Regions from separate parts of the Mesobacillus thioparans genome, predicted to be linked through region 3. Evidence: predicted binding sites of a transcription regulator. Region 3 holds the regulator's gene; each other region holds the start of a gene.

Region 1 (4,800 bases), on a different contig from region 3:
TCCGAGCGTACATTTCGCTTTAAGAAAGATTTTTTAGTAATATAGATATAATCGATTTTAAAAAGATTGATGCAATCAAAAGCAGAAGGATGAAGCCGCGAAAACTTGTCGATAGACCGAAAGGCGAATCTTTCATTTTACACATAGAAGGCTGCTGCTTCGGCTATTATAAATTGAAAACATCGAAATCCGGGAAGGAGGAACAAGAATGGATCCGGTAATTTTGTCAGATGTCCAGGAAGCATTGGACGGTTTTAAAGACAAAGAAGTCTATATTCATTTGGAAACAACAAATGGGGCATATGCCTCCCATAACGATGAGTCATTCTTTTCATCAGGCGCATATATTCGAAATGCGAAGGTCACTTATGAACGTGCGAAGATTACTGGTGAAGGCCCATACCGGGCTGGTTTAAAGATTCCGTTTGGCTGGGTTTACGCAGAAGGAATCACCCACTTTGAGATTGATGATAAAGGCAGGCTGCTGCTTGCAGGCCATGATTTTACCGGAAAGCTTGCTGTCGCCCTTGAAATAAGTGAAACGCCGTTCGAATAACCCGGCTGAAAGGAGAGATCTTACGATGGAAAAAGAAAGGCAAGTACTTGTCGTGTTCCCTCATCCTGATGATGAGGCATTTGGTGTTTCAGGGACAATTGCATCACATGTCAATATGGGGACGCCTGTCACGTATGCTTGTTTGACACTTGGCCAGATGGGACGGAATATGGGGAATCCCCCATTCGCGAACCGTGAAACCCTTTCTGCTATCCGTGAGCAGGAATTAAAGGAAGCAGCACGGGCTATGGGAATCAACGATTTGCGAATGCTTGGGTTCCGTGACAAGACAATTGAATTCGAGGATGAAAATATGCTGACAAACCTGATGTCCTCGCTGATATCAGAATTGAACCCTTCGCTTGTCATCACATTCTACCCTGGCTACTCTGTCCACCCAGACCATGAGGCAACAGGTGCAGCGGTGGTTCGCGCGGTTGAAAAGATACCTGAAGCAGACAGACCGAAGCTGCATTGTGTCGCATTCTCGCGTAACTGTGTAGAAGAGCTCGGTGAACCAGATGTCGTCCATAACATCAGCGCTGTAGCCGATGTTAAACTGGATGCGATTCGAGCCCACCGCTCGCAGACCCAGCTGATGCTTGAAAATATGGCTGAGAAGCTGAAGGAGAAGGATCCTCAGACAATGGCCTGGCTGAATAATGAACGCTTTTGGACCTATAAATTTTAATCCACCTGTTGCAGGTGGATTTTTTCATTTCTTTTCATATACCCCTTCGATCATCAATCCTTTTACGAACACCACTTCATTCTCTGGTTCACCCTTGATGCTCCACACAGACTCCTTAAACCCTATAAACTTGCTGCTATCTGTCTTACCTATCAATTTGTCGATTTCAAACTTTCTTTCGCCGTTCAAATAGTATTTTTTATAGGTGTCATAACCTGTGTAATATTCATTATTTTTATAGACGAGGGTTCCGGCAGCCTTAGTCGTATAAACGTCTAAGTTTGCATCGTAGATAAAAAGACCGGCGATTAGTAGGAGTGGAGCCAGCGTAAGGATCAGCCACTTTTTCTTTTTTAGCAAACGATCACTTCCTGCTTTATGGATTAGAGTTGCCAGGCAATGCACTATAAAAGTAATTCCGCAAACCTCTGAAAAACCCTTTTTTTCACTTATTTTTCATCCCCTTCTCTTCGGTATTTCAGGCTCAGCAAAAATTTTAAAGGCCTCGTCCGCTTTTTATCACTTCATAAAATGGACACATCCTGTTCATATTCCTTTCACAATTCCCCACTTTTAATGTGAACTGCATCACACTTTTCACCCCTCCTCCCCATGTACGATGTTAGTGAATTCATTAAATGAAGGGGGTTATGAAGTCCATGCAAAAAGCTTTAATCAGTTTTGTCATAAGTGCCCTGCTTGGCCTGGGAATCGGTTATGTTGCATTCGCTGTTATTGGCGGCAGTAATGAAACCGCCACCAATGAGACCGCTGCCAAAGGACAAGAGGATACTAAGCCAGCGGCTGACAACAAACAAGAGAAGAAGGATGACAAGCCAGTTGCTGAAACCGTTTCTGCTGACGAAAACATCTTAAAATCCAAGGGCTGCCTTGGCTGCCATTCCGTTTCTTCCCTGAATCTGAAAGGCGGTGCAACTGGCCCGGATTTGTCCAAGGCATTCGAAAATGTTGAAGGAAAGCACGGTAAACCGGTTGACCAGTTCTTAAAGGAACCGACATCAGCAGTGATGTCAGGTGTTATTAGTGGAAATCCACTAACAGAACAAGAGATCGCAGAAGTAGTAAAACTATTAGAGGAAGCTTCAAAAAAATAAAAAGGGTGGTGCAAGGTTGATGAAAAAATGGATACCAATTGCCTCGGGACTTGCTACCGGTCTGCTGGCCGCGACTGTTTTCTTCGCTGATTTTTCTCCTGGAAATCCAAGTGAAGCAATCGCAAATAGCAGCAAAAACAAGACGAATGCCGAAAAAGTATATGTGCCTTTTGGCGAAAAGGATGAGTACTACCTGTTCGCGTCTGGCGGCCACTCTGGCCAAATGTTCATTTATGGCGTTCCATCCATGAGACATATCAGGACAGTGCCGGTGTTCAGCCCGGATTCAGCAACAGGCTACGGCTTTGATAATCATTCAAAAAAAATGCTGGGCGGCTTTTCATGGGGCGATCTTCATCACCCGGCCTTTTCTGAAACAAATGGCGATTATGATGGAAAATACATGTTTGCGACGGATGTAGGCAACAGCCGTGCAGCAGTTATGAATCTTGAAACGTTCACCGTCAAAGATATCATCGAAGTACCAAATACGAGCGGCCCGCACTGCGCAGCCTTCGTTACAGAAAACACTGAATACATGTTCTTGCCAACCCGTTTCGCCGTTCCGATTGGCAAAGAGTACGCACCATTAGATGATTATAGTGAAAAGTACCGCGGCGTCATGTCCGCAGTCACCTTTGATGAGAAAAATGAAAAATTGAATATTGCCTACCAGGTTGCTCTTCCGCCATGGTCCTATGATTTATCTGATGCCGGGAAAAAGATGTCCAAGGATTGGGCAGTCATGACCACCTATAATACAGAAGAAGCAACGACGAACCTGGAGATTAACGCTTCCCAGGCAGACCGCGACTTCATCGTCCTGTTCAACTGGAAAGAGCTCGAGCAAATGGTCAAGGATGGAAAATATGATGAAGTGACCGGCCAGAAAATGATTTTCCCTGAAAAACATAAGGGCGGCATGTACCTGGTTCCGGTAGCAAAATCGCCGCACGGTGTCGATGTGACTCCTGATGGCAAGCACTTTATTGCCTCCGGTAAATTAGCACCATCGATGACCGTTTTCTCTTTTGAAAAAGCATTCAAAGCGATCGAAAGTAAAGATTTCGCAGGAGAACGAAATGGTATTCCAATCATTAAGTATGAATCTGTGATGGAAAGAGAAGTTAACCCTGAAAATGCGCTAGGACCTCTTCATACACAATTTGATGATAAAGGCATGGCTTACACAACCATGTTCATTTCATCTGAAATCGTGAAATGGGATCCAAAGACAGGTGAAACACTGGATCGCGTTCCTGTACAGTACTCTCCTGGACATTCTGTTGCCGCTGAAGGAGATACCGTCGCACCTGATGGAAAGTACATCATCGCCTTAAATAAAATTGCCAAAGACAGCTACCTATCTGTTGGCCCTTCCCATCCTGAATCCATGCAGCTGATCGACCTGCGCGGAGACAAGATGGAGATCATCCAGTCTGCTCCGGTAAACCCAGAGCCGCACTACGCTCAAATGATCAAAGCAGATAAAATCAAGACCATCACCGTCTACCCTAAGGACGAAAAGAATCCTGATGCTGTTTATAAGCAGGAAGAAACACGAATCGAACGGAAAGGCAACGAAGTCCATGTATACGGAATTGCCATGCGCTCAAAATTCATTTTTGATGCCAAAGCCGAAAGACCTGACCAGATTGAGGTCAAAAAAGGAGATAAGGTGTTTATTCACCTGACAAACATTGACTTTGACCAGGACATCACCCACGGATTTGCCATCAATGGCTATGATTTGAATATTGAAGTACAGCCGGGACAGACGAATACGGTGGAATTCACAGCCGATAAAGCAGGAACCTTCCCGATTTATTGCACAAACTTCTGCTCAGCTCTGCATCAGGAAATGACGGGTTACTTCCTTGTAAAACCATAATTCCTGCGCAAAAACATGTGAAGGGTATCAGCCTCTAATGTTGATACCCTCACATATTTTAAATCTATTAAATAGAAAGGTGTGATTCCCTTGGCCGGAAAAAAACTCTCCACCCTTTCCTCCGGATTGATTGCTGCAGCAGCTGCATTGATCGGCGCTTCATTATTTTTCCCATGGTGGGGAATGGAATTTTTCGCTCCCCAATATCCAGAAGGATTAAACATCATCGTCTATCCAGATAAACTGCAAGGTGAAATCGACATCGTCAATGGACTGAACCACTATATTGGCATGAAAGGCTTCAGTGAGGAGAACTTCCCTGAACTCGGCTACCTAAAATATCTGATTGGCGGTTTGGCTGCATTAACACTCATCACGGCCCTGCTGAGAAGCAAAAAGGCACTTTATGCCCTGATCGGAATTTTTTCTATCGGCGGACTGCTTGGCGTCTGGGACTTGCGCCGCTGGCTTCATGACTTTGGAACAGATCTCAGCCCAACCGCACCGATTAAAGTTGACCCATTTGTTCCGCCGATTATTGGTGAGA
Region 2 (4,800 bases), on a different contig from region 3:
GAACGAAGCGATGAGGAGACTCAGCGACAGCCTCGCGGAAAGCGAAGCGCCTGGAACGGAAATCAACGGACTAATTTTAGAAGCTAACTTAAAAAAGAGGGTGTCCAAAAGTTGATACCTTTTAGGACACCCTCTTGCTGTTTTACTATGAATCAGCTTTTTATAACAGTAAAAATTAGAAGCAGGTTATCTTGGTAGCCGGATTAAAATTTCAGGAAAACAGACTTTGATTATAGACTATATTTTCAAGGTATCCAATATATACTTCATCCCTGGCAAGTGCTGCCCCATAATTCCTTTTCAAGAAACGTTCAGCTTCTGGGAAATCATTATACGGCCCCAGTTTTTCCTTCTGCTCTAGCTTTATAAAATAGCGGGTTCCATCCTTAAAGATGAAAAACAGGTCCCTATCCCTATTCTCATAGAGACAGCCATTTCTAGAATCCTTTATGTTATAGGTATTTTTGAATGCGTCCTGTTTGATCGGTTCAAGAGGAAACACCTGGTCAATATAACGTTTATAAGCCTCCCCATTCAATGTACATCCAGAAGCCTTCGCGTGTCCCCCGCCTCCAAATTTCCCAGCCAAAGCAGATACGTCCACATGATCATGAATCGTCCTGAAACTGATTTTCCTGCCTCCAACATTAAGGATCGCAATATAATCCAGCTGTGGAAACTCCTTCCCCAGTTCATTCCCCAGCTCAGAATGATAGGATTCGGCGTGGACGACGCCTCCAAACAATCCATCATGTTCCATTTGGATGATTTCCCTTTTCTTCCTCCTAATATAACGTTGGATTTTATCTTCTTCCATTTCCAGTAACTTCTGTTCAAATTCATCGAATTCAAACTCATCACCTGTTTGCAGCCTGGATATCATACGTTCTTCAAAATCTTCTATCGAAACCATGAAAAATAAATCATTAAGATTCTTCGCTTTGAAATTCTGATGAATATCCCACTCCCAAGTATCATACTGGCGCACCAGCTCAACAAACTCATCAAGTGCTCCTCTTTGAGCCAAGTGCTCGTTGCTTATCAGATACTCATACACTAACGAAGCAGCACTTGTAAGGGATCCCGATTCATCTTCCACTTTTACAAATCCCCAGCTATAGTCGTTAAAATGCAGTGCCGTTTTATGATGGTCAATCAGATTGGCCTTCCCTCCTTCTGACACGAAACGATTGATCCTTTCGGTAATTTCTTGGTTTACGGAAAGATCGGTTATGTATAGATGGTCTTCCTTTTTCATGCGCTCATTCATTCTCTCAAAGTATTTTTCCATCTGAAAATTCAATTCAGACACAGAATTATAGCGGATATCCGCTTTTTCCCCGAATGCAAGCCGGAATAAAATCCCGCATGCCACTCCATCCAAATCATTATGTGTAAATAAACGGTACATCATTTCCACCTTCACTTTCCCAAACTGTTTTCTCATAATAGCCTAGTTAATAGTCTGTTGTTGGGCAGATAATCTATTCAAAAGAAAATCCAAAAAAAAATTAGACAAGTTCAACATAGGGACGAGCATAGATATTTAAAGAGATCATAAGGAGGTGAAAACATGCATTTCTTTGTACTTAAAAGAAGGGCTTTATATTTAATTGGCCTCATTGTCTTCCTTGCCATCGTTGGCTCGATTTGGATGAACCTTAAGCCTGATGCCACTCCAGCGATTGGCGGACAGAATGAACAAATCAGGGAAATACACCTGGTGACAGGAGAATTCAAATCGAAAACCGATGACGGCAAAGAAATTGAAGCATACCGCTGGGACCCAGGTACCATTTTCGTGGAAAAAGGAGAAAAGGTCAGCCTGAAAATCCTTGGTGTGAACGGCAAAGAGCATCCTTTCATCATTGAAGGAACAGAAATCAAGGGAGTTGTCAAAAAAGGCGAGGAAACCGTTGTGCCTTTGCAATTTGACAAGGAAGGAACATACAGGATGATCTGTCTTACCCATCCTTCAGCAGAACACAATGGGCCGATGATAGCTTATATCGTGGTGGATTGAACTATATCCGAGAGCAGGGAGCCGATCCCTGTTCTTTCTTTTAATTGGAAGTTGCTTTCCCATTGAAAATAACAATTGACACAAAACATACAAATCACTACGAACACAGTGGAAACATTTCCTGTTAGCATTAAGTACATAAAGATTTTTATATAACAGACTTCTCAAAACAAAATATAATTATAGTACAGTTTTTTAAATACCCAAGAATAGAACCAAATAAACTCAATATTCATTTGCCTTGTTCATAATTTCACAAATATGTCACACTCATTCTGTTATATCCGTAGTATGATAATAGTGTGATAACTGTTATACAAACATCCACTTTAGAGGTGAACCAAAATGGAACAATGGAAAGGCTTTAAAAACGGCGCTTGGCAAGAAGAAATCAATGTACGCGATTTTATCCTGAATAATTTCTCTGAATATACCGGGGACTCAAGCTTCCTGGAGGCTGCCACAGAAGAAACACTCCAATTATGGCAGCAAGTAATGGAATTGACAAAGCAGGAGCGCGAAAACGGCGGGATTCTTGATATGGATACTAAAGTGGTATCCACCATCACTTCACATGGCCCTGGCTATCTTGACAAATCTAAAGAAAAGGTTGTAGGTTTCCAGACTGATCAGCCATTCAAACGCTCAATGCAGCCTTTTGGCGGAATTAGAATGGCTAAGGCCGCGTGCGAGGCATATGGTTATGAATTGGATAAAGAAGTAGAAAAGATTTTCACAGACTTCCGTAAAACACATAACCAGGGTGTTTTCGATGTCTATACAAAAGAAATGATCCAGGCCCGTAAAGCCGGCATCATTACTGGCTTGCCAGATGCTTATGGCCGCGGCCGGATCATCGGTGACTACCGTCGTGTAGCTCTTTATGGTGTCGACTTCCTGATGGAGCAAAAGAAGAAGGACCATGGAACGACAAGCAGCGTTATGACTGAGGACACTATGCGACTGAGAGAAGAAATCTCGGAGCAATATCGTTCATTGAATGAATTGAAGCAGCTTGCTCAGAGCTATGGCTATGATATTTCCAAACCAGCAACAAATGCTGCAGAAGCTTTCCAATGGGTCTACTTTGCATATCTTGCAGCAATAAAAGAACAGAATGGTGCAGCAATGAGCCTTGGACGCGTCGCGACCTTCCTGGATATCTATATTGAACGCGACCTTCAAGATGGAACCCTGACTGAACAAGAGGCACAGGAGCTTGTCGACCATTTCGTCATGAAACTCCGTCTTGTGAAATTCGCACGCACACCTGATTACAACGAGTTATTCAGCGGGGACCCTACCTGGGTGACAGAATCAATCGGGGGAATGGCTCATAGCGGGCAGTCACTTGTAACGAAAAACTCTTTCCGATTCCTTCACACTCTTGATAATCTTGGTCCTGCACCGGAGCCTAACCTGACCGTGTTATGGTCCCCTGCCCTGCCAGAGAACTTCAAGAGATACTGTGCTGAAATGTCCATTAAAACAAGTTCAATCCAGTATGAAAACGACGATTTAATGCGCTGTGAATATGGCGATGACTACGGAATCGCCTGCTGCGTGTCAGCGATGGAAATCGGCAAGCAGATGCAATTCTTCGGAGCACGTGCAAACCTGGCAAAAGCATTGCTATATGCTATCAATGGCGGTGTTGACGAAAAGCTGAAGGTCCAAGTGGCTCCAGCATTAAGCCCGATTACTTCCGATGTACTTGACTACAAAGAAGTAATGGCTAAATTCGATAATGTAATGGAATGGCTTGCCGGCCTTTACATCAACACTCTCAATGTCATTCACTATATGCATGATAAATACAGCTACGAACGGATTGAAATGGCGCTGCATGACACTGAAGTCCTTCGCACGATGGCAACTGGAATCGCAGGCTTAAGCGTAGTAGCGGATTCATTGAGCGCAATCAAGCATGCAAAGGTAAAAGTAATCCGTGACGAAAACGGCATTGCAGTTGATTTTGAAACTGAAGGCGACTTCCCTAAGTATGGAAACAATGATGATCGTGTTGACAGCATCGCAGTTGAACTCGTGAAAAACTTCATGACAAAACTGCGCAAGCATCCGACATATCGCAACTCTGTCCATACCATGTCGATCCTGACCATTACTTCAAACGTTGTTTATGGCAAGAAGACTGGCAACACACCAGATGGACGCCGCGCAGGCGAACCGTTCGCACCAGGTGCCAATCCAATGCACGGACGCGATACAAAGGGAACACTCGCTTCCCTTTCATCAGTAGCAAAACTGCCTTATAGCTACGCGCTGGATGGTATCTCTAACACTTTCTCCATTGTTCCTAAAGCACTTGGAAAAGATGAAGACAGCAGAACAAACAACCTTGTATCCATCCTTGACGGATATGCGATCAAGGATGGACATCACCTGAACGTCAACGTATTCAACAGGGAAACTCTATTAAATGCAATGGAGCACCCAGAAGAATACCCTCAGTTGACAATCCGTGTTTCTGGATACGCAGTGAACTTCATCAAGCTGACACGCGAACAGCAGATGGATGTCATTAACCGTACCTTCCATGAAACAATGTAAATAAGTTTGTGTACAGAACCAGGAGTTCCCTCCCCTGTGGCGGAAACTCCTGTTTTAAAGAAAGGGGAAATCATCATGAACGGAAACATTCATTCTATCGAAACCTTTGGAACTGTAGACGGGCCCGGAATCCGCTATGTTATCTTCACGCAGGGGTGCCTGCTGCGCTGCCAGTTTTGCCATAACGCAGATACGTGGGAAATTGG
Region 3 (4,800 bases):
TAAAGAGAAAATTTCACCTTAACAAGTATCTGGTATTCAGGAAATACTAAACCCGGACAACCACATTTTCATCCTGACCCTACAATTTGAACTTTCAAATCATTTACTAGTAGAATATAGAGAGTGCCTAGATAAGCAAAGCTGTCCCCGTATTTTATTTTACAGGCCAGCATATTATTACGTAAAATTTCAGAACATACATTACTGCATTATTAAGGAGTTTTTTCGATTGAAAAAAGAATACTGGTACGTCCTTATTGCCTATATTGTCATGCAGCTTTCAAGCCTTGTGGGGGTTCCAATCATTGCTTTCATCGGTGCCGCGATGGGAAAAAGCCTTGATGAAATGCAAACCCTCGCGATTCCATACTGGCTCGTGATCAGTTTTTCACTGACTCTCCTGATCATCCTGATGATTTTAAGGAAAGAACGAAACATACATGCAGATTTGCGCGAAGCATCTTCGCCGGCAAGCTCGGCGGCCTGGGCTTTCGCCGGGGTCTTTCTGGCCCTGTTCGCCCAGTCGATTGCTGGCAGCATCGAAAGCATGCTTGGAATTGAAATGGGCTCGGAGAATACACAGGAAATCATCAAGCTGATCGAAAGGTTCCCGGTCGTCATCCTCGTCAGCTCGATCATCGGTCCGATCCTGGAGGAAATCGTCTTCCGGAAGATCATCTTCGGCAGCCTGCAAAAGAAAATGAATTTCTTCTTTGCAGCCTTGATCAGTTCCGTCATCTTTGCACTGGCCCATATGGAGCCAGAGCATGTGATCCTCTACTCGGCGATGGGCTTTACCTTTGCCTTCCTGTATGTAAAAACAAAGCGGATCATCGTGCCGATCATCGCCCATGTTACAATGAATACAATGGTTGTCCTGCTTCAATCCGTATTCAGAGAAGACATAGAGAGAATGATAAGAGAAGCAGAGAAAATTCAAAGCTTTATTGGGGGATTTTAAGTCATGAAGCAATCGCCTATGTTCTCAGGCATTGTCTACATCTTGTTAGGCATCTTATTCACCTATTTCGCCATCCAGAATGTCAACGACTCAGGCTGGGGATTTTTCAGTTATTTGCTCGTCCTGCTCGCCACCTTCGACTTCGGCTCCGGCATCAGGATGATCCTGTTTCATTTCAAACTTAAACAAATGCAGAAAAAATAGCTCCTTCAAATGAAGGAGCCATTTTTTATTCTTCTGAGTCACTGTCAGTCGGATAATGCTTCAAGAAATAAATCAATGATTGCAATTCCACTGCCAGATCAATATGATGGATCCTGATAGAAGGCGGCACATTCAGCCTCGCTGGCGTGAAGTTCAGGATGCCCTTCACATTCGCCTGTACTAGTCTGTCCGTGATCGGCTGTGCCACCGCTGATGGCACCGTCAGGATCGCCACCTGGATGCCTTCCTCGACAACAACCTTATCAAGGTCATCCATGTGATAGACAGGCACATCGCCAATCTGCGTCCCTACCTTATCCTGGTCGACATCGAAGGCAATTTCAATTTTCGTATTATTATTTTTGGAAAAATTATAATTCAAAAACGCCGTTCCCAAATTACCGACACCAATCAGCGCAACCTTTGTGAGTTCATCCTGGTCGAGCGTCTTTCGGAAAAAAGTCAGCAGGTAATTCACATTATAGCCGTAACCCTTTTTACCCAAAGCCCCGAAATAGGAAAAGTCCCTTCTAATCGTAGCAGAATCCACTTTTACCGCTTCACTCAGCTCCGCGGATGATACCCTTTGCTTGCCTGAAGAATGCAAGTTCAATAAAAATCGGTAATACAGCGGCAAACGTTTTGCGGTTGCCTGCGGAATCTTCATAGCATCATTCGTCATTCTCCATCCTCCACCCGTTCGTATTTCTATTTTAGCTTCTCATCTCTCTTAAAATCGCCGTTTTTCCCGCCAGTCTTTTCCACGAGATAGGTCTTGCCGATCACCATGCCTTTGTCGACGGCCTTGCACATATCATAGACAGTCAGCGCGCATGCTGACGCTGCTGTTAACGCTTCCATTTCTACCCCTGTATTTCCTTTTGTTTTAACAGCTGCTGCGATATTTAATATATAGTCATTACCATTTTGCTCCCAATCAAACGAAAGGTCAATGCCTGTTAATGGAATCGGGTGGCACATCGGGATGATCTCGGATGTCTTCTTGGCCGCCATGATGCCAGCAACCTGCGCGACTGCCAGTACATCGCCTTTTTTTATTTTATTTTCAGTAATCCTTACATATATATCTTGATTAACGGTAATGCTTGAATGGGCGACTGCCGTACGGACCGTCTCAGGTTTTTCACTGACATCGACCATCTTCGCTCTTCCCTCTTCATTAAAATGCGTAAATTCTGCCATATTCAAGCTCCTTTCAACCAAATAATACACTATTTTCACAAACTTGTGTGTGAACTTTGTTTCTATCTTCACATATAGAGGGGAAATTTTTCATAGCTTGCTCCCTATAGCAGGCCGCACATATTGCCGAGCCCATAGGATTGGGTTACACTATCCCTAAGGCATTAGAGGTGAAAAATAATGATTCTATTACAAGTCAATCAGCTATCAAAATATTTTGCTGCTGATCTTATTTTATCGAATATCAAGTTTGAAATACAGACCAATGACCGTGTTGCATTGGTCGGCCGGAACGGTGCGGGAAAATCAACCCTGCTGAAAATCATTGCCGGTTTTGAATCCCATGATGGCGGCGAGATTATCCGCCCGAAAGGAACGACAATCGGATACCTTGCCCAGAATACAGGGCTGGAATCCGAGAAAAGCATCTGGGATGAAATGCTGGCGGTCTTTGACCATCTGCACAGCATGGAAAAAGAACTGCGCCGGCTTGAGGAAAAAATGTCCGATCCCGGCATCCTGTCGAATGAGTCGGAATATGAAAGAGTTTTGAAGGATTATGACGTTTTGCAGGTCCAGTTCAAGGAAAAAGGCGGTTACCAGTACGAAGCTGACATCCGTTCGGTCCTTCACGGCTTGAACTTCCAGTCTTTTGATTATTCCACAAAAATCTCCACTTTAAGCGGAGGACAGAAAACAAGGCTTGCCCTCGCCAAGCTGTTATTGACACGTCCTGATATTCTGATTCTCGACGAACCGACGAACCATCTGGACATTGACACACTTTCCTGGCTTGAGCAGTATCTCCAGGGCTACGACGGTGCGATTCTGATTGTTTCCCACGACCGTTACTTCCTGGATAAAGTTGTGAACCAAGTATACGAAATCTCCCGTCACCAGCTGATGAAGTTCCCCGGCAATTACAGCTCGTATTTGGAACAGAAGGCCGCAAATTACGAGCGCGACCTGAAGCTATACGAAAAGCAGCAGGATGAGATCTCCAAGCTGCAGGACTTTATCCAGCGGAACCTTGCCAGGGCTTCGACAACGAAACGGGCCCAGAGCCGCCGGAAACAGCTCGAGAAGATCGACCGGATGGACAGGCCGATGGGAGACGAAAAGTCTGCTTCCTTCAGCTTCCAGATCGAACGCCAGAGCGGGAATGACGTCCTGAAGGTGAACACATTGGCCGTTGGCTATCAGAATGAGATCGTTTCAGAAGATATCACTTTTAACCTATCCCGCGGCGACAGCACGGCACTGGTCGGTCCGAATGGAGTCGGCAAGTCGACCTTATTGAAGACCATTGTCGAAAAATTGCCATCGATTGCCGGAAATATCCAGTACGGCTCCAATGTCACAATAGGCTATTACGATCAGGAACAGGCAGAGTTGAGCTCGAATAAAAGGGTTTTAAATGAACTCTGGGACGAGTACCCGTTGAAATCGGAAAAGGAAATCCGCACGGTACTGGGAAACTTCCTTTTTTCAGGCGATGATGTGTTGAAAACCGTCTCAACCCTTAGCGGCGGTGAAAAAGCACGGTTGGCTCTGGCCAAGCTGATGCTGCAAAGTTCCAATTTCCTTATTCTGGATGAACCAACGAACCATCTGGACCTGGACAGCAAGGAAGTGCTTGAGAATGCCTTGATTGATTATCCAGGCACCATCCTGTTCGTATCTCACGACCGTTATTTTATCAACAGGATCGCTACTAAGGTCCTTGAGCTCGACCGCGGCGGGGCAACAGAATTCCTTGGTGATTATGATTACTACGTCGAGAAGAAATTAGAGCAGGAAGAACTTGAGGCCCTTGCGAGACAGGCGGCCATAGCGGCTGGCACGATCACCGAACACGTCAAGCAGGACAAGACCTCCTATCAGCAGGATAAAGAAGCCAAGAAGCTTGAACGCCAGCGCAAACGGCGAATGGAAGAGGTCGAGGCGCTGATCGACAAGCTCGAGGCAGAAGTTGCAGAATACGAAGAATTGCTATGTGACCCCGAAGTATTCCAGAATCACGAAAAAGCAGGAGAAATCAATTCCAAAATCGAAAGCGCCAAAGAAAAACTCGACGAACTGATGGAAGAGTGGACAGAATTGGCATAAATATGAACTAAACGGGCATGAATATGCCCGTTTTTTTGTACTATCCACAGACATTTGTTGATTGTTTGGTTTATCCCGTAAAAAACGATGTGTATATTCTCAATACCAGGACAAATTCATACCGCTTATCCTCAAACTAGGACTATTAAAACAAAGAATTCCGCCTCTTATCCACCAAAAAAAGTCCCGATTAAAACCCGGGACTTTTTGTTCACATAGTTATTCACATAGTAAAGACTGATTTATAGGTTATCCATAGACTTTTCCACATTATCCACAAAACAAGCTTCTTTTATCCACATTATACACAATCACAAGCTGTT
Region 4 (4,800 bases), on a different contig from region 3:
ATTGTCGAGCAGGTAAAACTGGCACTTGCCGACCTGCCTGAAATCAAAGATACAGAAGTGAATATTGTCTTCAATCCTCCATGGTCAAAAGACATGATGTCACGTTACGCGAAAATTGCACTTGGTGTTAGAGATTAATCAGCCTTTCGAAACAGCAGGAAATCTCCTGCTGTTTTTTATTTGTTTTAAAGACCTAGGTCACAAAATTGTCATAGAAAAAGACAGATTGGCCATGATTTATGTGAGTTAGTTCACTTATCCATGTTGGTAACACTTATATACTTCTTGTATAGAAGTACTTAAGGAGGCGCCAATATGTTTGATAGAGATTTTAACAAAGACCCATTCATTGTGATTTGGGAACTTACAAGAGCCTGCCAGTTGAAATGCCTGCACTGCCGTGCGGAGGCACAATATAGAAGAGATCCGCGTGAACTGTCTTTCGAAGAGGGAAAAGCGCTGATTGATCAAATATATGAAATGAATAATCCGATGCTCGTATTCACAGGGGGCGACCCATTGATGAGGGAGGACGTTTTTGATATCGCCGAATACGCTGTGAAAAAGGGTGTCCGTGTATCGATGACACCAAGTGCAACGCCGAATGTTACGAAGGAAGCGATCGAAAAGGCGAAAGCGGTCGGACTTTCACGTTGGGCGTTCAGCATTGATGGGCCGACAGCAGAAGTCCATGATCATTTCAGAGGTACTGCAGGCTCGTTTGATCTAACGATGGAAAGAATCAAGTATTTGCATGAGCTTGAAATTCCGATTCAGATCAATACTGTTATTTCCCGCTACAATATAGACTATTTAGATGAGATGGCAAAAATGGTAGAAGATTTGGATTGTGTGCTGTGGAGTGTTTTCTTCCTGGTACCGACAGGGCGAGGCCAGGAAAAAGACATGATATCTCCTGTAGAGCATGAGAAAGTGTTCCAGTGGCTCTATGATTTGAGCAAACGGGTGAAGTTCGACATTAAAACAACAGCTGCCCAGCACTATCGCCGGGTTGTCATACAGCAAAAAATGCGCGAGGCGAAGGACCATACAGATGAAATCAACTACTTGACGGCGCTGACAAACGAAGGCTTGACCGGTTCGATCGATGGTCTTGGCAGGGCACCAAAAGGCGTGAATGATGGAAATGGGTTTGTATTCATATCCCATACAGGCGATGTCTACCCGAGCGGTCTGCTTCCTGTCAAAGCGGGGAATGTAAGGGAACAGCCTCTTGCTGAAATTTACCGGGAGTCCCCTATATTCAAATCACTGCGGAATCCTGATGAATACAAAGGGAAATGCGGGGTTTGTGAGTTCAGGCATGTATGCGGCGGATCACGTTCAAGGGCATATGCAATGACAGGAGACTACCTGGAGAGCGAACCGTTCTGCGTGTATATACCGAAAGCGCTAAGAAAACAAAAGCAGGAAAGCTAACAAAAGCAGGGAAAAGGAATGAAAAAAAGCAGCTCCGCGACAAGCGGGCTGCCTCATTATAGAAAAGCGAGTGAAGCCCGGCTTCACTCGCTTTTTATGTTAATCGATTGAACAGAAAACCGCCGGACAATTTTCGCAGCCAATTTCCTTGCGCAAGTAATCTACATCATGGATCAGGATTTTCCCTTTTTTAATGGAAATGATCCCTTCACGCTTCAAGTCGTTGAGGATCCGGTTTGTACTTTCACGGGATGTGCCGCAGAAATTAGCCAGTTCCTGGTTTGTTAACGGCAGGTCAATCAGGATACCGGTATCTTTATGGATACCATAGCTGTTCGTCATCCTGATCAAAGTGGAAAACAGCGCACCCTTTTTCCCATTAAGCACTAAATCACGGAATTTGGTCTGTGTCTTACGGAAGTGGTCGCTCATCCATTTCATGAATTCAAATGCGAGGGATGGATTATGGAAAATCTCCTTCTCGATGACATCTTTTCGGATTGCCGCAATTTTTGCATCTTCAAGGATCAATGCGCTAAGGAGATATTTCGGAGCATCTGTAAACAAGGTCAATTCTCCGCATAGATCATTTTCCCCGCAAATCCTTAAGGCAAGTTCACGGCCATCCTGGGTGACTTTGCTTATCTGGACCTTACCGCCAAGAATCAAATAAAGCTCTTCTGCCTCCATGCCTTCCTGGAACAAGTATGTGCCCTTCTTAACTTTGAATGTCCGGTCCGCGAATTGGAGCAATTCTTTAATTTCTATTGAATGAGTCACTTTAGTTGTGTTTGGCATGGTCATCACCCTTTTTTAAAATTTAATCATCCGTGGCTTTTTGTTATTGAACCAATAATAACATGCGGATAGTGTTAACTTAATGACGCATAAGGAATTGTCAAAATCTCGTCACATTCTTCGTTTGTTTTGTTCACATTTTCGAAACAAAGTTACTCTAGCTATATTATATCGGTAAAAAAACGCAGTTGATTCTGATGTTTGAAGACAACTGTGACAGTTTATTGAACAAAGAAACAGGAGTGAAGTTCTTCACATCGAAATGACCTTGATTTTTTTACGATTTATATAATTAAGCAACAATCGTCAAAAAAACTAGAAGGGAGAAAAATCATGCGCACACAAAAAAAGCAACTGCCGCTTCAAACTCTTAGTCTTGTTGCCGGTTTTATGGTATGGGTCATATTATCCGCACTAATGCCGTTCATTAAAGAGGATTTGATGCTGACTGAGAACGAAATCGCGATGGTTACGGCCATCCCTGTCGTCCTTGGTTCGGTCTTGAGGATCCCTATTGGATACTGGACAAACAAATATGGGGCCCGAAAACTTTTTTCCATCAGCTTCGCATTCCTGCTGTTTCCGGTATATTTCATCAGTCTGGCAGATTCCTATATTGACCTGCTGATCGGCGGTTTGCTGGTCGGGGTAAGCGGGGCAATCTTTTCTGTCGGCGTAACCTCCCTACCGAAATATTATCCGAAAGAACGTCATGGATTCGTGAACGGGATTTACGGGGCCGGCAACCTGGGAACTGCAGTGACGACTTTTTCGGCACCGGTCATTGCATCACAGATTGGCTGGCAGTCGACAGTCAGGCTTTACATGGTGCTTTTGGCTGCATTTGCACTGCTGAACTTTTTTCTTGGTGACAAAAATGAACCGAAAGTTGCCACGCCCCTCGGGGAGCAAATCAAAAGTGTATACAGGAATCAGAAGCTCTGGGCATTGAGCCTGTTTTACTTCTTAACATTCGGATCATTTGTTGCCTTTACGATTTATCTGCCGAATTTTCTCGTGTCACATTTTGAGCTTGATAAGGTAGATGCCGGTATCAGGACCGCTGGATTCATTGCCCTTGCTACATTCTTCAGGCCGATTGGCGGCTGGCTGGGTGATAAATTCAACTCATTTGTCATCTTGATGGTTGTTTTTGCCGGCATGACCATTTCAGGTATTTTGCTTTCGTTCACGCCTTCCCTGACCCTTTATACAATTGGCTGCCTCGCAGTCGCGATCAGTGCGGGTGTCGGCAACGGCACAGTCTTCAAGCTTGTGCCGCTGTATTTTTCAAAACAAGCGGGGATCGTGAATGGAATCGTGTCTGCAATGGGTGGATTGGGAGGCTTCTTCCCGCCGCTTATGCTGGCCTTCCTGTTCAATCTGACCGGACATTATGCCATCGGTTTCATGGCGCTGTCACAGATTGCGCTTGCCAGCCTGATCATCGTCATCTGGATGTACTATCAGGAGAAATTGAGCCTTGCGAAAAATGTCATCGACCATACAGCAGAAGGAATCATGATTACGGATGTGAAGGGCATGATTGAAAAGGTAAATCAGGCTTTCACCACTGTAACTGGCTATAATGCTGAGGAAGTCATTGGGAAAAACCCGAGCGTCCTGCGTTCGGGAAAGCATGGGGATGCTTTTTACAAGGAAATGTGGAAATCTATTAATGAAACTGGATTCTGGCAGGGGGAAATCTGGAACAAAAAGAAGAACGGAGTCATTTATCCTGAAATGCTTACCATCAGTCCGGTAAAAAATGAGGCAGGAGAAATCAAGAACTTTGTCGGCATCTTCAGTGAGCTCCCTGCAAAAAACAAATAGACCTTATGAAGTCTGCATCAAACCCTTGATGCAGCCTTCTAATTTAGATAATATGACAACATAGTGACATTTCTCAATAAAAACACTATCCTGGCAGTTTTTATGTTGTAATATATATATAAGGGTAAAATCTACTATTCTAAATAGAGGACTATTGATGTTACTGTGAGAATATTAACAGTTAACAATATTTGTAGCTGTTACAATGTCAATAATCAAAACTTCTATAATTGGAGTTGACACAGATGGTAAAAGGCATAATTAAGGACAAATTAAATAGACCGCTCCGCGACTTGCGTATTTCGGTTATAGATCGCTGTAATTTCCGCTGTCAGTATTGCATGCCTGCCGAGATTTTCGGGCCTGACTTTGCATTTTTGCCTAAGAGTGAATTGCTGTCATATGAAGAAATTGAAAGAGTAGCAAAATTGTTCATTGAACTGGGTGTTGAGAAAATCAGGCTCACAGGCGGCGAGCCTCTGATGCGGAAAGACTTGCCGATCCTTGTCAAGAAGCTCAATCAGATTGAGGGACTTCAGGATATCGCTCTGACAACGAATGGCGTCATGCTGCCTAAGTACGCTGAAGAACTTTTTGCAGCAGGCTTGAAGCGCGTGAATATCAGCCTGGATAGTTTAAAGGATGAACTGTTCGGCGAAATCAATGGCCGAAATGTTGGAGTAGGGCCGGTACTTAAAGGTATCGAAGCGGCTAAAAAGGCTGGGTTGG

Evidence for each region. Region 3 encodes Rex, which represses fermentation and respiration genes when NADH is low (regulators of the CRP and FNR family bind a similar motif). Its sites were predicted from a motif close to TTGTGAAATATTTCACAA; they were not measured.
Region 1: the regulator Rex is predicted to act here: its motif matches at 1,824-1,841, upstream of ACNAZ4_RS08160 (cytochrome C).
Region 2: the regulator Rex is predicted to act here: its motif matches at 2,265-2,282, upstream of pflB (formate C-acetyltransferase).
Region 4: the regulator Rex is predicted to act here: its motif matches at 2,479-2,496, upstream of ACNAZ4_RS03355 (nitrate/nitrite transporter).

What each region holds. Positions count from the first base shown of each region.
Region 1 covers NZ_CBCSFH010000003.1:211,981-216,780, forward strand. Annotated here, with positions in the region: gene ACNAZ4_RS08145 (YojF family protein) at 209-556, shown strand; gene bshB2 (bacillithiol biosynthesis deacetylase BshB2) at 582-1,247, shown strand; gene ACNAZ4_RS08155 (hypothetical protein) at 1,272-1,607, opposite strand; gene ACNAZ4_RS08160 (cytochrome C) at 1,907-2,362, shown strand; gene nosZ (Sec-dependent nitrous-oxide reductase) at 2,382-4,253, shown strand; gene ACNAZ4_RS08170 (hypothetical protein) at 4,344-4,800, shown strand, end outside.
Region 2 covers NZ_CBCSFH010000011.1:91,707-96,506, forward strand. Annotated here, with positions in the region: gene ACNAZ4_RS17255 (DHH family phosphoesterase) at 212-1,411, opposite strand; gene ACNAZ4_RS17260 (cupredoxin domain-containing protein) at 1,655-2,023, shown strand; gene pflB (formate C-acetyltransferase) at 2,369-4,594, shown strand; gene pflA (pyruvate formate-lyase-activating protein) at 4,670-4,800, shown strand, end outside.
Region 3 covers NZ_CBCSFH010000024.1:3,338-8,137, reverse strand. Annotated here, with positions in the region: gene ACNAZ4_RS23160 (CPBP family intramembrane glutamic endopeptidase) at 230-961, shown strand; gene ACNAZ4_RS23155 (YdiK family protein) at 965-1,165, shown strand; gene ACNAZ4_RS23150 (redox-sensing transcriptional repressor Rex) at 1,191-1,847, opposite strand; gene moaC (cyclic pyranopterin monophosphate synthase MoaC) at 1,874-2,368, opposite strand; gene ACNAZ4_RS23140 (ABC-F family ATP-binding cassette domain-containing protein) at 2,549-4,477, shown strand.
Region 4 covers NZ_CBCSFH010000001.1:654,824-659,623, reverse strand. Annotated here, with positions in the region: gene ACNAZ4_RS03370 (metal-sulfur cluster assembly factor) at 1-138, shown strand, start outside; gene ACNAZ4_RS03365 (TIGR04053 family radical SAM/SPASM domain-containing protein) at 316-1,440, shown strand; gene ACNAZ4_RS03360 (Crp/Fnr family transcriptional regulator) at 1,540-2,238, opposite strand; gene ACNAZ4_RS03355 (nitrate/nitrite transporter) at 2,572-4,071, shown strand; gene moaA (GTP 3',8-cyclase MoaA) at 4,317-4,800, shown strand, end outside.